One region of the Bacillus sp. M13(2017) genome, then DNA from elsewhere that is predicted to be linked to it. Evidence: predicted binding sites of a transcription regulator. Region 1 holds the regulator's gene; each other region holds the start of a gene.
What was found. Region 1 encodes Rex, which represses fermentation and respiration genes when NADH is low (regulators of the CRP and FNR family bind a similar motif). Its sites were predicted from a motif close to TTGTGAAATATTTCACAA; they were not measured.
Positions count from the first base shown of each region.

Region 2: the regulator Rex is predicted to act here: its motif matches at 3,009-3,026, upstream of pflB (formate C-acetyltransferase).
Region 3: the regulator Rex is predicted to act here: its motif matches at 1,502-1,519, upstream of nirB (NADPH-nitrite reductase large subunit).

Region 1 is NZ_KZ268530.1:2,684-8,373, reverse strand. It holds gene groL (chaperonin GroEL) at 1-383, opposite strand, end outside; gene groES (co-chaperone GroES) at 422-706, opposite strand; gene CGQ22_RS30655 (CPBP family intramembrane glutamic endopeptidase) at 1,098-1,847, shown strand; gene CGQ22_RS30650 (YdiK family protein) at 1,844-2,035, shown strand; gene CGQ22_RS30645 (redox-sensing transcriptional repressor Rex) at 2,065-2,694, opposite strand; gene CGQ22_RS30640 (ABC-F family ATP-binding cassette domain-containing protein) at 2,882-4,807, shown strand; gene tsaD (tRNA (adenosine(37)-N6)-threonylcarbamoyltransferase complex transferase subunit TsaD) at 5,293-5,690, opposite strand, start outside.
Region 2 is NZ_KZ268508.1:177,658-183,347, reverse strand. It holds gene pflA (pyruvate formate-lyase-activating protein) at 1-578, opposite strand, end outside; gene pflB (formate C-acetyltransferase) at 649-2,898, opposite strand; gene CGQ22_RS20275 (glycosyltransferase family 2 protein) at 3,238-4,785, opposite strand; gene CGQ22_RS20270 (NAD-dependent epimerase/dehydratase family protein) at 4,778-5,690, opposite strand, start outside.
Region 3 is NZ_KZ268501.1:83,856-89,545, forward strand. It holds gene nirB (NADPH-nitrite reductase large subunit) at 1-1,426, opposite strand, end outside; gene ric (iron-sulfur cluster repair di-iron protein) at 1,635-2,342, opposite strand; gene CGQ22_RS06685 (excalibur calcium-binding domain-containing protein) at 2,546-3,496, opposite strand; gene exsG (exosporium protein ExsG) at 3,705-3,857, shown strand; gene CGQ22_RS06695 (hypothetical protein) at 4,076-4,285, shown strand; gene CGQ22_RS06700 (arylamine N-acetyltransferase family protein) at 4,382-5,221, opposite strand.

The DNA of each region.
Region 1 (5,690 bases):
TCAATTGCAGCAGTAACAGCTTTTTCGATACCTTTACGAAGACCCATTGGGTTCGCACCAGCTGTTACGTTTTTAAGACCTTCACGAATCATAGCTTGCGCTAATACAGTTGCAGTTGTTGTTCCGTCACCAGCTACATCGTTTGTTTTGCTAGCAACTTCTGCTACTAACTTCGCACCCATGTTTTCGAATGCATCTTCTAATTCGATTTCTTTTGCGATTGTTACACCATCATTTGTAATAAGTGGTGAACCAAATTTTTTCTCAAGTACAACGTTACGACCTTTTGGTCCAAGTGTTACTTTTACTGCGTTTGCAAGAGTGTCGACACCGCGAAGCATCGAACGACGTGCTTCTTCACTAAATTTAATATCTTTTGCCATAATAATTGACCCCCTTGGATTTTTTAAGATTTATATAATTAACCGATAACTGCTAAAATGTCACTTTCACGTAAAATCAAGTAGTCTGTACCTTCATATTTCACTTCAGTACCTGCATATTTTGAGAAGATGATAAGATCACCTGCTGCTACCTCTAAAGCAACACGCTCACCATTCTCAAGCACTCGACCAGTACCTACTGCAACAACTTTACCCTCTTGTGGTTTTTCTTTTGCAGTATCTGGTAATACAATACCACTTGCTGTTTTTTCTTCTGCTTGAACAAGCTCAATTACAACGCGATCACCTAATGGCTTTAGCATGAACAATAACCTCCTCATTTTGTTATGTAAATTTCTTTTATTAGCACTCAAGTCATCCGAGTGCTAACACACTTATAATAATAAATAATCTCAATTTCTTTTGCAAGTAAAAAAATCATAATTTTTTCGCAAATTACTATATAAACTTTCTATATAGAATACCGCCTTTACTATATGAATCGTTGTTTCCCCTACTCGTATGTTACAATATGAAAGACACCCTAAGTTGTTTTCGCTAAACGTACAACTTTTTCCTGTCTCCTACTTTAATTTCAAATAAAGATTTACAAAAAAATCATAATTCGAATGAAAGTTTATATCGTAGATAACATATTTACATGTTATCCTACCTTATCTCATACACTAGAGTTAGAAAGGATGGTTAAACCATTTGAAGAAACAATACTGGTGGATTATCGTTACATACATTTTAATGCAGTTATCTGGCGTTGTTGGATTACCACTTCTCCTAAAAACAGGACTCTATGATAATAGAGGATTTACCATTGAGGAAAAAGGACAAATCATAATGGGACACTGGGCAATTATTAGCTTCTTTGTTGCATTATGTATCATACTTTGGTTACTTAGAACAGATATTCGTGACAGGCATTTAGATGCAATGCGCTCTTCTGTCCCAGCTACTATTGGATGGATTTTCATCGGGTTCTTCTTAGCTTTCTTTTCACAAATAGTTGCCGGTATGATCGAGATGCAGCTACTAGGAATTAAGCAAGGTTCAGAAAATACAATGAAACTGATGGAAATTGCAAGAACGACACCTTGGTTCCTTATTGTCGTATCTATAATCGGACCTATCTTAGAAGAAATCGTATTTAGAAAAATTTTATTTGGTGCACTTTATAAGAAGTTTAACTTCTTTATTGCAGCTATCATTAGTTCGCTTGTATTCGCAGCAATTCATTTTGATTTTACTCACTTATTGGTATACACTGCTATGGGGCTCGTATTCGCCTTCTTATATGTGAAGACGAAACGTATTATCGTTCCGATTGCAGCTCATGTTGCGATGAATACATTAGTTGCTATTGGGCAAATTTTTATGAGCAATGAGCAAATTCAAGAAATGATTAAAGAAGCTGAAAAAATGCAAGGCTTTATCGGAGGATTTTTTGTATGAGAAACTCACCATTGTTCATGGCTGCACTATACTTCCTTCTTGGATGTATCTTTACACGCTTGGCCATTACGAACGTGACAGATACAATCTGGAATATGTGGACAATACTATTTGCAGTTATGGCAACAATTGATTTTAATTTGGCACTTCGCCTTATATTAGTTAAATTCACAAAGAAGAAACAATAATAAAACGCAGAGGTCGCTTCCTCTGCGTTTTATTGTGGATAGTTTTTCAAAAAGTAAACTAATGTTTGTAACTCTACAGCTAAGTCAATATGATGAATTCTAATATTCTCTGATACGTTTAATCGCGCTGGTGTGAAATTCAAAATACCGTGCACGCTCGTTTCAGCTAATCTATCTGCTACAGCTTGTGCTACTGTGGCTGGTACTGTTAATATTGCCACTTGTATATCATTTGATAATCTCTCTTCTAATTCATCTAAATGATATACAGGAATGCCCCCGATTTCTGTTCCAACTTTCTCTTCACTAACATCAAATGCCATTTCAATTTTTGTATTATTGTTTTTCGTGAAATTATAATGTAAGAAAGCGGTCCCTAAATTACCTACTCCAATAAGTGCTACACGTGTTATATCATCTTGATCAAGTGTTTCGCGGAAAAATGATAATAAATAATTTACGTTATATCCATATCCCTTTTTCCCTAACGCTCCAAAATACGAAAAATCTCTTCGTATTGTTGCGGAATCTACTTTTACTGCCTCACTCAATTCGGCCGATGAAACACGCTGCTTACCAGAAAGAGATAAGTTTTGGATAAATCGATAGTATAGAGGCAATCTTTTAGCAGTGGCTTGTGGAATCTTTTGCTGATCCATATGACCTCTCCTCTCTTCCTATCATTATTCATATACTTTAATCAAATACAGAAGTTTAGCACTCATTAAATTCCTTGTATAATAAAGAGAAGAAGTATTCTCTCTTTATTTTAAACTATACACTATTTTTAGTATGATTGAGAAATATAAACATGGCAAAGTTAAGAAATTATTTGAGGTGAAAACATTGATTTTATTACAAGTAAACGCGCTTTCGAAATTATACGGTGCAGAAACAATTCTGGCAAACATAAAATTGGAAGTACAAACAAAAGATCGTATCGCATTAGTTGGAAGGAATGGAGCAGGAAAATCTACATTATTAAAAATAATCGCTGGTGAATTATCTCATGATGGTGGCGAAATTATAAAACCAAAAGATGTCTCAATCGGATATTTAGCTCAAAATACTGGACTAGAAACGTCTTTAACAATTTGGGATGAAATGCTAACCGTCTTTACCCACTTACAGCAAATGGAGACAAAACTTCGAAGGCTTGAGCAAGAAATGGGAAAAGAAGAAAACTTTTCAAACGAAGCTACATATGAAAGATTGTTAGCTGAGTATGACCAATTGCAACTCAATTATAAAGATCAAGGTGGATATCAATATGAAGCGGATATTCGCTCCATTTTAAGCGGCCTTGGCTTCCCAGTTGAAACGCACCAGACGACGATTTCTACTTTAAGCGGCGGGCAAAAAACAAGATTAGCTCTCGGGAAATTATTATTAACAAAACCAGACTTACTTATTTTGGATGAGCCTACAAACCATTTAGACATCGAAACATTAACGTGGCTTGAGCAATATTTACAAGGTTATCCTGGCGCAATATTAATCGTTTCACATGACCGTTATTTCTTAGACAAACTCGTTACACAAGTATATGAAATTTCGAATAAAGAAAGCAGACGATTTGTTGGTAACTACAGTAAATATTTAGACTTAAAATCAGCATTATATGAGCAAGAAATGAAACGTTACGAAAAACAACAAGATGAAATCGCAAAACTTGAGGACTTCGTTCAAAAGAATATAGCTCGCGCTTCTACAACGAAACGGGCTCAAAGTCGCCGTAAACAACTAGACAGAATGGAATTATTAACAAGACCATTAGGGGATTCTAAGTCAGCATCATTCCACTTCGATATTGAAAAGCAAAGTGGAAATGATGTTTTACAAGTAAATGATGCAACCATCGGCTATGATGAGAACCCTATAATTGAACATGTAACTATGCGCTTAACTCGCGGAGATAGTGTTGCTTTAGTTGGTCCAAATGGAATTGGGAAATCCACATTATTAAAGTCTATTGTGAATAAGTTACCACTATTAAATGGTGATGTTTCTTTCGGATCAAATGTATCTGTTGGTTATTATGATCAAGAACAAGCAAACTTAACATCTTCTAAACGGGTTTTAAATGAACTATGGGATGAATATCCACTGCAACCTGAAAAAGAAATCCGTACTATACTCGGGAATTTTTTATTCACAGGAGATGATGTACTGAAACCAGTATCTTCCCTTAGTGGTGGACAAAAAGCTCGATTAGCTCTTGCAAAACTTATGATGCAAAAATCAAATTTATTAATTCTAGATGAGCCTACGAACCACCTTGATTTAAATAGTAAAGAAATTTTGGAGAATGCTTTAATTGATTACCCAGGGACTCTTCTATTCGTCTCACATGACCGCTACTTTATTAACCGTGTAACAACGACTGTGGTTGAGTTATCAACAGAAGGTGCACAGGAATATTTAGGGGATTACGATTACTACGTTGAAAAGAAAAATGAAATGATTGAACGTGCAGAACTTGAACAGCAAGAAAGTGACATTCCTGTTCAAAAGGTGGTTGCACAAGAGAAATTAAATTATTTAGAAGAAAAAGAGCGTAAAAAACTAGAGCGTCAACGCACTAGAAAAATTGAAGAGCTAGAACAAAGTATATTAGAATTAGAAGAAGAAATTGCTACGTTAGAAGATCAACTTTGCTTACCAGAAATATATGCAGATTATGAAAAAGCTAGTGAAATTACAACTAAAAAGCAAACGCTACAAGAACAACTTGAAACTTGTATGGCAGAATGGGAAGAGCTGCATGTATAAGCATATTTAAATAAAGAAGATGTCTCATAAGTCAGGATTTTTGACTATGCGACATCTTCTTTTCTTTTAATACAGAAACAATTTTTTGAGTATATCAATCGTAACTTAGAATATACTAACGATTTTTCAAATATATCTATCGTAACCCTATATATATTAACAATTTGAAACGAAATATCGATTTAACGACAAAGATTGACAATATTAGCATCTTCTATAATGGGGTGATGTTTCAAAATGTTTTTCGGGGATATCTTCTTGCCTTTTATTTCCCGAAAAAGAACAAATTCAAAGGTCTGACATCATCCTATTTATCCACAAGTTTATACACATATCCACCTTTATAAAATAAACCTTAAAATAACTTTTCCACATTATCCACAATCAACAAAAAAGTTATCAACATTTTATATACACAATAAAACCCATATTATCAACAGACAATATGGGTTTTATCCACAACCTGTGGTTAATTATGTGCATAACTATGCTTCAATATCTAATCCTGGATTTGCATTTAAGGCTAATGTTGCACGCTTACCTTGTTCATAAGCAATTGTCCCTGCCGCTGCAATCATCGCTGCATTATCTGTGCATAAAGATAGCGGCGGAATAATTAATTCAATGTTTTCTTTTTGTGCAAATTCCTCTTCTAATCGCGCACGAAGTCCTTTATTAGCAGCTACTCCACCAGCAAGAAGTAATTGCTTTACATTATAAGCTTCTGCTGCACGAGCTGCTTTCGTTACAAGTACATCTATTACACTTTCTTGGAAACTTGCCGCTAAATCTTCTGGCGCAATTTCTATACCGCGTTGTTTTGCATTATGCACAGTGTTGATAACTGCTGATTTCAATCCACTAAAGCTAAAATCATATGAAT
Region 2 (5,690 bases), on a different contig from region 1:
CTTTGAATAAAGCTAGATAGTTTTTGTAGATCCTCTTCATTATCCGTAACACCAGGGACTAATACGTGTCGTACCCAAATCGGTTTATTCTTATCCGATAAATAACGAGCAAATTGTAAAATATGTTCATTTGGTTTCCCTGTTAATTTACGATGCTTTTTGGAATCGATATGTTTCAGATCCAATAAAACTAAATCTGTATAATCCATTAAAATATCTAGCTTATTTTGGAATTCTGGTTCCTCAGAATAACAACCACCAGAAGAGTCAATTGTTGTATGGATACCAGCCTCTTTACACTTTTTAAACAACTCAATTAAAAAGTCTAGTTGTAATAATGGCTCTCCACCGCTAACTGTTATACCGCCTCCGGAAGCTTCAATAAATGGAAGGTAACATGTCACATCCTGCATCACTTCTTCAACTGTTATTTCTTTACCTTTACCGATTTCCCACGTATCAGCATTATGACAATATTGACAACGTAATAAACACCCTTGTGTAAATATGACATAACGAATCCCTGGGCCATCAACAGTACCACAAGACTCTACAGAATGTATTCTTCCTTTTACCATGTTACTTCCTCCTTTATTGAAACAGCCTCCCTTCGCTATATATTAAGAACGAAGGGACACTTTTTTTCATTTACATGCTTTCATGCATTGTACGGTTAATTACATCAATTTGTTGTTCACGAGTTAATTTAATAAAGTTTACAGCATAACCAGATACACGAATTGTTAATTGTGGATACTTCTCAGGATGTTCCATTGCATCCATTAATGTTTCACGGTTAAATACGTTAATATTTAAGTGGTGGCCTTCTTTTACTGCATAGCCATCAAGCATTGATACTAAGTTACGTACTTGTACATCATCTTCTTTACCAAGTGCTTTCGGAATAATAGAGAATGTATTAGAAATACCATCTTGTGCATCTTTATATGGTAATTTAGCCACAGATAATAATGAAGCTAATGCACCTTTTGTATCACGTCCATGCATTGGGTTCGCACCTGGTGCAAATGGTTCTCCAGTACGGCGGCCATCTGGAGTATTACCAGTTTTCTTACCATATACAACGTTAGATGTGATTGTTAAGATTGACATTGTATGAACAGAATTTCTGTATGTTTTATGTTTACGAAGTTTATTCATAAATGTTTTTACAAGATTTACAGCAATCTCATCTACACGATCATCATTGTTACCGTATTTAGGGAAATCTCCTTCAATCTCGAAGTCAACTGCAATACCATTTTCATCACGAATTGGTTTTACTTTTGCGTATTTAATTGCACTTAATGAATCTGCCACTACAGATAGACCCGCGATACCTGTTGCCATTGTACGAAGAACATTTGTATCATGAAGTGCCATTTCAATACGTTCGTAGCTATATTTATCATGCATGTAATGAATAACATTTAATGTGTTTAAATACAGGCCTGCTAACCATTCCATTGTCATATCAAACTTATGCATAACTTCTTCATAATCTAATACTTCAGAAGTAATCGGTGCGTACTCAGGACCAACTTGTGCTTTAGATTTTTCATCTTTACCACCGTTAATCGCATATAGTAATGCTTTTGCTAAGTTTGCACGTGCGCCGAAGAATTGCATTTGTTTACCAATTCTCATTGCAGATACACAGCAAGCAATTCCGTAGTCATCGCCGTAATCAGCACGCATAATGTCATCATTTTCATATTGAATTGCTGATGTTTTAATAGACATTTTTGCACAGTAGTTTTTAAAGTTTTGTGGTAATTGTTTAGACCAAAGAACTGTTAAGTTTGGTTCTGGAGCTGGTCCTAAATTATCTAATGTATGCAAGAAACGGAATGAGTTCTTTGTTACTAATGAACGACCATCTAATGCCATACCACCGATAGACTCAGTTACCCAAGTTGGGTCACCAGAGAATAATTCATTATAATCAGGTGTTCTTGCAAATTTCACAAGACGTAATTTCATAATGAAGTGATCCACAATTTCTTGTACTTCTTCTTCTGTTAAAGTACCATTTGCTAAATCTCTTTCAATATAAATATCTAAGAATGTAGAAGTACGTCCAAGACTCATTGCAGCTCCGTTTTGCTCTTTAATTGCTGCAAGATATGCGAAGTATAACCATTGGAATGCTTCTTGCGTATTTGTTGCTGGCTTAGAAATATCAAAACCATGAGCAGCAGCCATTTGTTTTAACTCTTGAAGTGCACGCATTTGCTCAGATAACTCTTCGCGTAAACGCATTGTCTCTTCGCTCATTACACCGCCAGTTAAATTTAAATCAGCTTTTTTCGCTTCAATTAAATGATCTACCCCATATAATGCTACACGACGGTAGTCACCGATAATACGTCCACGTCCGTATGCATCTGGAAGACCAGTAATAACACCTGATTTACGAGCAGCTCTCATTTCTGATGTATAAGCATCGAATACACCTTGGTTATGAGTCTTTCTCCAATCTCTAAAAATACGACTAAGTTCTTTATCCATTTCGTATCCGTAAGATTCACAAGCTTGTTCCGCCATACGAATACCACCATATGGTTGTAAAGAACGTTTAAATGGTTTATCAGTTTGGAAACCGACTACTTTTTCAATATCTTTATTTAAATATCCTGGTTCATGTGATGTAATAGAAGAAACGATTTTTGTATCCATATCAAGAACGCCACCGTTTTCACGTTCTTTTGTTGTTAAATCCATTACTTGATCCCAAAGTTGTTTCGTTGCTTCAGTTGCTCCCGCTAAGAAAGATTCATCTCCTTCGTAAACGTTTACATTATTTAAAATGAAATCGCGAACATCAATCTCAGCTTTCCATTTTTCACCTTTAAAGTTTTCCCATGCGTTTTTAACATTTTCTAATACTTGAGTCATCCTAATCTCCTCCATTTTTGATTAGTACAGGACTAAGATTTTTTATATAACAGCTTACACACTTAGAATACTACTTTTTTGCGAAAGTGAACGAAACAGTTGTGACATGTTTGTGAAATGTTGAGCAAACTACTATATGTATAGTGTTAACTTCACTTAAAAGTCTTTATAATTAACCCTTTCCTTAATTGTATTTTTTTGGTACCCTTATATACGAGTCCTATTTTGTAATATAAGAACAATACCCATTGTAGAGCTGTAATACTCTTATATCCTAATCTGTTATAGTTTTTATAACAGAACAAAAAAGTGTACATATGTTGTACACTTTTTTTGTTACTACTCTAAAACATCTCTTTTTCTATTGCCGTCATAGAATCCGCCACGATTGTCTGTTAATGCAATTATTTGCTCTAGTCCCTCTATATGATCACCTATAATTCGAAGTACAGCTGGAGGGTGACCTATTTTTGCGAAATGTTCACTGGGACGAATACGGTTCATCTTATCAACCTCAACATGATATACACATGCAATTTCAAATCCAGAAAGAAGAGCCTTCACTTGTGCTACACAAGGTGACAATAAAGATTTATACCCAATTGCTTTCAAACACTTTTGGCTAAATGCATTAGGTACCGCAATAAGTGATCCTACCCCTAAATCCTTTCTATCACAAGCTAAATTTAATGCATATTTAAATGCAGTTACAAGATGAAGCGGTACTCTTAAATCTAAATAATGATTTAGATCATTTAATGCGACATCCATTCCATCTGCAATAGCTTTTGCGAAAGGATATAGTTCCCTAGCCGGGATAACAAAGTCACCGTCTATAAACAACACAATATCGCCTTTTGCAAAGTAAGTTCCAAGTGAACGCCCTACATCGTTTCCAAGTGCTTCTTTATATACAATTGTTGTTGCTCCCTTTTCTTTTGCAATCGTTGCGGTTTGATCAGACGAGCCATTTGCTACAACGATAATTTCAAAAGGTTCAATTTTTCGAAGTTCATCTATAACATTTCCAATTGTTTTCTCTTCATCTTGTACAGGAATAATGACTGATAATTGCTTTCCTTTATACAATTTAGATGTAATGCCCCATCCTTGATAAAAATCTTCGAAATCTAGAGTATGATAGACACTATCCCTTTTCCTATTTCCATCATAATATCCTCCGCGCTCATCACTACCTACTATTCGCTCCGCTACAGCTTCTATATGATCACCTATCATCCGTTTTTCAGATTGCGACAGACCCGTGCCATATGCAGCATGCTCGGTCGGCCGAAATTTATTTGGCGTAATAACGTCAATTGCACAATGCCGACTAATTCTCCATTCACTTTGAACTAGGCGTAAATGAGCGACAATAGGATTAACAAAGCTTTCATATCCAATGCTTTGAACGACTTCTTTCGTCAACGCATGAGGTGCATCTAATAAGGAATCAATTTTTAATTCTTCACGCTCTAACATTGCATTTAATATTTGGCGCCATACTGTAATAGAATTGGGTTTTTGCCTTTTTAAAAATAATGCATCCAAGTTATTTAAAACGATGTCGGTCTGATCATGTAAAATCGGATTCAGGAATAATTGTAATTTGGAAGTTTGAATAGCAAAATCACCATCTATAAATAGTAATACATCACCTATCGCGTGTTTTGCGCCAACCGCACGGCCAACATCGTTCCCTAGTAGCTCCGTATGCTTGATTACTTTACACCCTAAACGATCAGCAACCTCTTCTGTACCATCGTTACAACCGTTTGCTACTACAATAATCTCTATTGGATTTAATCCTTTTGCCGATTGGATAACATCTGAAATCGTTTCAACTTCATTACATACAGGTATAATGACCGATAGTGACTTAGCCATTATTTTCTTCACGGAACCACTTAATAGTTTCTTTCAATCCTTCTTCCCACGTTACTTCTGCTTGAAACTGAACAAGTTCTCTTAATTTCGCAACATCCGGTCTTCTATTTGGAATTTCTTCAAATCCATGTGGGTATACCTCTTCGAAAGGAACTTGGACAATTTTCGAAGAAGATTTCGTTAGTTTTTTAATTACTTCTGCTACTTCTTTTATACTCTTTTCATTCTCAGAACCTATGTTAATAATTTCACCATTTACCTTTTCATCCATCGCTCGAATCGTTGCCTCTACCGCATCACTTACATACGTAAAACAACGTGTCTGCTCTCCATCTCCATATACGAGAATGTCTTCTCCTTGCAGTGCCGCACTAATAAATCGCGGGATTACCCCTGCATACGGACCATCTTTCGCTCTTGGACCATAAATATTAAAATAACGAACAATCGTTACCGGTAAACCTTCTAATGCGTATCCTAAACATAATGTTTCTTCTAATGTTTTACACACTGCATAACTCCAGCGTATTTTAGAAGTTGCCCCGTATAATCGATCTCCCTCTTCAGAGAAAGGCGGCTTGGCCTTACCATATACTTCTGAAGTAGAAGCAAAAACTACTTTCTTCTTTCCTTTTAACGCTGCTTGTAAAATATTTCTCGTCCCATCAAAATTCGTTTCTATGAGCTCTATACTTTTTTCCATTGTTGTTTTCACACCTAAAATTGCTGCTAAATGAAACACGACATCATGCTGATCTACTAATTCATAAATAGAATTTTTATCTAAAACACTTATTGGAATAACACGGATTTCTTTCATTAACTCTTTATGATACTTATTTTTACCTTTATAAAAGTTATCCACAACAGTGACCTCATAACCTCTTCTCATCAACTCTTCAGCT
Region 3 (5,690 bases), on a different contig from region 1:
ACTGCACAGAAGCATCAAAAGCATCTCCAAGTGTATGAGATAAAACTTGTTCTACAAGCGGACGACATTTACCACAAGACCCTGCGGCTTTCGTACAGCCTTTAACTTCTTCAAAAGTCTTTAACTCTTGTTCTAAAATGGCGTGAACGATTGTGCCTTTCGTAACACCATTACATCCGCAAATCGTGTCATCAGCACTCATAGTAGCAACGTTAAGTTCACTTTCTTCACCAGCTTTGTGAAGAATGGAAGCGGCTGTATATTCTTGTATATCTTCTTCTTTCTTTAACATGCTAAAGAGGCGTGTTCCGTCAGCTGTGTCACCATATAAAACGATACCGATGACTTTATTGTCACGAATTAATACTTTTTTATAGGAACGTTTACATTCATCAAAGATTGATATTGCTTTCGTTTGAGCATCTTCATAAATTTGACCAGCAGAGAATAAATCACAACCTGCAACTTTTAATTGCGTACCGACAATACTGCCCGAATATCCATCAGTTTGTAAATTTGTTATATGTTTTGCTAATATCGCACCTTGTTCATAAAGAGGAGCAACAAGTCCATATGCGATACCGTCATGCTCTGCACATTCTCCAACTGCATAAATGGACTCATCATTTGTTAGCATATAGTCATTGACTACAATACCGCGATTTACAATTAAACCAGCATCTTTTGCTATTTGCGTATTTGGGCGTATTCCGACAGCCATTACGACTAAATCACAATCTACAACTTCACCATCTTCAAATTGAATGCCCTCAACATGGTCTGTACCAAGAATTTTTACAGTTTTCTTTTCCATTAGAAATTTCATGCCTTGCGCTTCCAAATCTTCGCGTAATAGAGAAGCTGCTTTCGTATCTAGTTGCTGCTCCATTAAGTTTGGCATTAAATGAACAACATGTACGTCCATCCCTAAGTCAATAAGACCTCTTGCGGCTTCTAAACCAAGTAACCCACCACCAATAACAACGGCCTTTTTCTTTTCTTTAGCGGTGTCTATCATAAATTGTGTATCTTCAATTGTTCGAAATCCTGTTACACCAGGAAGAGTAGAACCTTCAACAGGTAAAATAAAAGCACTAGAACCTGTTGCGATAATGAGTTTGTCATATGTAAGAGTACGATTTTTTTCGGTGATAATGATTTTTGCTTCCCGGTTAATAATTTGAACTCTTTCGTTTGTATATAAAGTTATTTCGTTTTCTTCATACCAACTGTATTCATTCATAATGATATCTTGCATATTTGTTTTGCCTTGTAAAACGTGAGAGAGCATAATGCGATTGTAGTTTGGATGTGGTTCATCTCCCAAAATAGTAATCTCATATGAATCACTATTATGTTTTAATATTTCTTCCATACAGCGTATTCCAGCCATACCATTTCCGATCATAACTAAACGTTTTTTCATTTTCGTTTCCCCTTTTTCTGTGAAATGTTGAACAAAGGATTATATTTCTATTATAGAAAATCCAAAAAAGGGGAGATGTGATATTTATCACATTTTTATAATGATTCACAAATTGTTAAAATTCGGATTTATTCGAGAGGGATGTGTTTATTCTTTACCAAATGAAAAAACAGGACATAAGTATGTATACTCATGTCCTGCACTTGATTTATACTCTCGTAATTGCACGTGGAAATAAAATGTTATTTTCTAAATGAATATGCTCAAATAAATCAGACTCTAGTGCTTCAAGGCGTTGGTAAACAAGTCGATAAGTGCCGCAAGCTCCTTCTGGAGGAGTAAAGTCATTTGTAACTTTACGAAGCTCTTTAATAATGTTGCCTGCGTGGTTATGTTCATTTTCCAACTTATCTACTACTTTACGTAAATTCACATAGTTTTCTTCAATTGGATTTTGTTCAAATTCTAAAATTAATGGAAAATCTTCTGTTTCTTCTTTAATTAAATGTTGTTCTAATTCCATCTTTAATTCGTGAAATAGCTTATGAATTTGAGCTAAATGAGGCTGACTTGCCCCATGAACACGTACTACTTTTGTCACATACGGACTTAATTGTGGCAACTCTTCATTTAAATAGCGATGATGCTTATTTATAACATAATCAATCAATTCGCGATAAGAAGCATTTTTCCAATCAATTTCAGATTCATTTAATCGTTTCATATTATTATAAAGCGTATTTAACTCTGTAAGCACTTCAGTAGCTGATAAATTTCTTTCATGAATTGCATCAATAAGCGGTTTATTGCCACCACAACAAAAATCTATTCTATATGATTTAAAAAGATCACTAGCTTTCGGGAATTGTGTAACAATCTCACCGACAATAGAAGTTTCAGTAAATGTATGTTCCATATGAATGCCTCCATAAAGTTTAAATGTAATATCTGAATTAAGAATAGCGATAAATTAAAATCTATGTAGTGATTGAAATCACTTATTCTGTGTCATTTTTGAGAATAATAATAAGAATGTTATTAAAATAAGGGGGGAAAGTAATAAGTGGTAATATTTTACGTTAATAAAAAAGAAGCTTAGTAAAAGCTTCTTTTTCATTATTATTTTTCACATGCAATTCCATCGCCATCACGATCAAGATGAGAGCTATAACCTGGTTGCCCTTTATGTAAAGGAGCTTTCCCAGCTGCTCTAACTGCAGCACAATTTTTGTAGTATGCACTATCAGTATTACCATTAGCTGGTTGTGTTTGAGCTTGCTGTGCTTTTTGCTCTTCTTGTTGCTTCCGATTTTGTTCGTCAGCTAGGCGTTTTTGTTCTTCTTGTTGTTTACGAGCTTGTTCATCAGCCTGACGTTTTTGTTCTTCTTGTTGCTTACGAGCTTGTTCATCAGCCTGACGTTTTTGTTCTTCTTGTTGTTTACGAGCCTGTTCATCAGCTAGACGTTTTTGCTCTTCTTGTTGTTTACGAGCTTGTTCATCAGCTAGACGTTTTTCATCCTCTTGCTTGCGAGCTTGTTCCTCGGCTTGACGTTTTTCATCTTCTTGCTTACGAGCTTGTTCCTCGGCTTGACGCTTCTCATCTTCTTGCTTTTGAGTTTTTTCGTCCGCCGCTTTCTTTTCTAGCTCTTTTTTCTGTTCGCTATCTTTTTGCTCTTCATTGTTAGAGGCAACTTTTGTACTAGTTGCTGTCGTTTTTTCAGAAGAAGGAGCTGAAATACCTAATAACGCAACAAAAATGACAAATAATACGGCTGTAATAATAAATTGTTTTTTCGCTACACCTGTTTTCTTAATAACAGATAAGATTGCTAGCACAAGGAAGAAAATAAATAAAACAAAACTTAAAATAGAAAAGAATTCAACAATTGGGTTATTAGAAGTTTCAGCACTAGTTATTATTGATACAATCGAAATCATAAAAAGAATAACGGCAGGACGACCATATTGTTTTGCTTTTCCATTTTTCTTAAAGAATGAAATGATACATAAAATTAAAAGAATAAAAGCAATAAAAAATAAAGCAGCACCAATATTACTCAAAATCGCCATTTTCATACCTCCATTTGTAAGATTTTTCTTATTGATTATATAGGAACTTATTGGATATTAAACGTTTTATATAAATTTAGAAAATTAATATTTTTCCTAAACTTATAAACATTTATTTTGTATATAAGGAAAAATAGATGTATTTCCTATTACTTTTTGAAAGAGATTTCATAAATTATAGTATATCGATTGAAAGGAGGAGATTTGAATGGAATTTCAATTGTTGGTAACTTGTATATTACAAGAAGGTAATGCTTACTTTTTAGTAACGAAGGTAGACGATGTTATTACGTTAAAAGTACCGATTACTGCGGGAGTAGCAGGTTTATTCTTAGCTTTAGGTGTACCAAGATGTTCTTAATTTAAATCTCTATAGTAGAAGGGGAAGGGACATGCCTTCCTTTTCTACTATTACATAATATAATTATGTAAACTTAAATATCATATTTGTGATAGCACGTTTGAAATGGACATGCATATACTATAATGTTTCATTGGATGTTAGCGGTGAAAGGTAGTTTTAATAAGTGCATCCAGTGATGTTTTTAAGCTATGAAAATAAAAGAGGTGCTATTATATATGAAAAGAAAAACATTGGATATTCCAGTTACATTGCGAAGAGAGTGGTTTTTAATAGAGTTAGCTCATTTAACGAAAAAATATGGAATTGAAATTGCAACTAGCAAAATGGATGCTGCACCGTTTTTAAGAGATCAAGTTACGGAGTCAAAGATAGGGGAAGGGCTACAATACGATAAATATGATGATGAGTATATAATTGAAAATTAAAGGGTAACAACAAAATTAAATTAATTTATAACAAAATATAAAATAAAGCAGATTCTAAATATAGAATCTGCTTTATTATGAAATACTTGTAGTCAACTAGCCTCTTTCTAGTGTTTTTCCTACATATTTCTCTTGCGTTATTCCAAAAGAGTCACGAAGAATGCGAGCATAATCTTTAGAGCCTATTGGTCGTTTATTTTTGGTGCCTTTAAAGGTTTCTGTATAATTTTTATTTGTTAATGATATGTGACCATAAGTAGTTAATTTACAAGTGATAGCTCCTTTATTAAAAGGAGATTCTTTATGCTCTACAATCACTTTTTGAATGTTATTCACTTTTTTCTCATCTATTGGATCTACAGTGAAAGCATAGCCTATTTTCCATTCGTTTGAAGGTTCAGATTGTAAGAAACTTGTAGATTCCCCGTTAGCTCCTTTTCTCATTTCTAAAATATGCGTACCTTTTCGAGTATTTTGCTTACGAATTCGATATTCTCCTGTTTGAGAGGAGATGACTTCTCCGTTAAAAGGGACTGGATGTAAAGGGAGATGAGATGCAAAACCTGCATCCACAACATAATCTTTATCCTCATGACTTAATATGATAATGACATGACCATCATCGGGTTTCCATTTATTATCGTACAGATCATAAACAGTACCGGCTACTTTGTATACTTGAAACCCACAATCAATTAAAAAATAATACAATAAGGAGTTTAATTCATAACACAGTCCACCTCGTTTTTGAATAAGTAACTTTTCTATTAAGTTATCTTTTGAGATATTTTTAATAGTACCAGCCATAATATCAAGATTTTCATAGGGGAGAATCATTCCCATTTTTAACAGAATTTCATCTAAATCATCAAATGTTATTTCTTTTGCAGGAATTTTTAAGCGTTTAAAAAACTCCTTTTGTAAATTGGTCATCATAAAGTATTCTCCTTTCTTTTTACAGAATTTTCTTCTGCTCACCGATAGGTTAGTACTTCTAAAAAGTTAATTCAAGTGCGCGGAAATTATCATAATATATGTTTCTGGAAATATGATTTTCTATTCGGAAATTTCAGTTTAATTTTTAATCGTAGGAAAGTCATATAATATAAGCTCCTTTAAAATTAGTTTGTATTTAATGAAAAGAAAGTACATATCTTTATTATATTTTTCAATAACTAACTAGTAATAAAATATTTTTTTACTAAAATTTTTTCAAGATTTGTATGCTTTATATAAACAATAATGATTTAAAAAATATCTGGGTGTAGCGAAGTTAACAATTATTGAGAAACTTTTTTGTCGTATTCTATCAAAAGGAAGAGGTAGAAACAAAGAGAATAACGAGAGTTAAGGAAGAGGGTATACAACTAGTAACCTTCTAAAAATAGGGCTAACATCTTTTTAA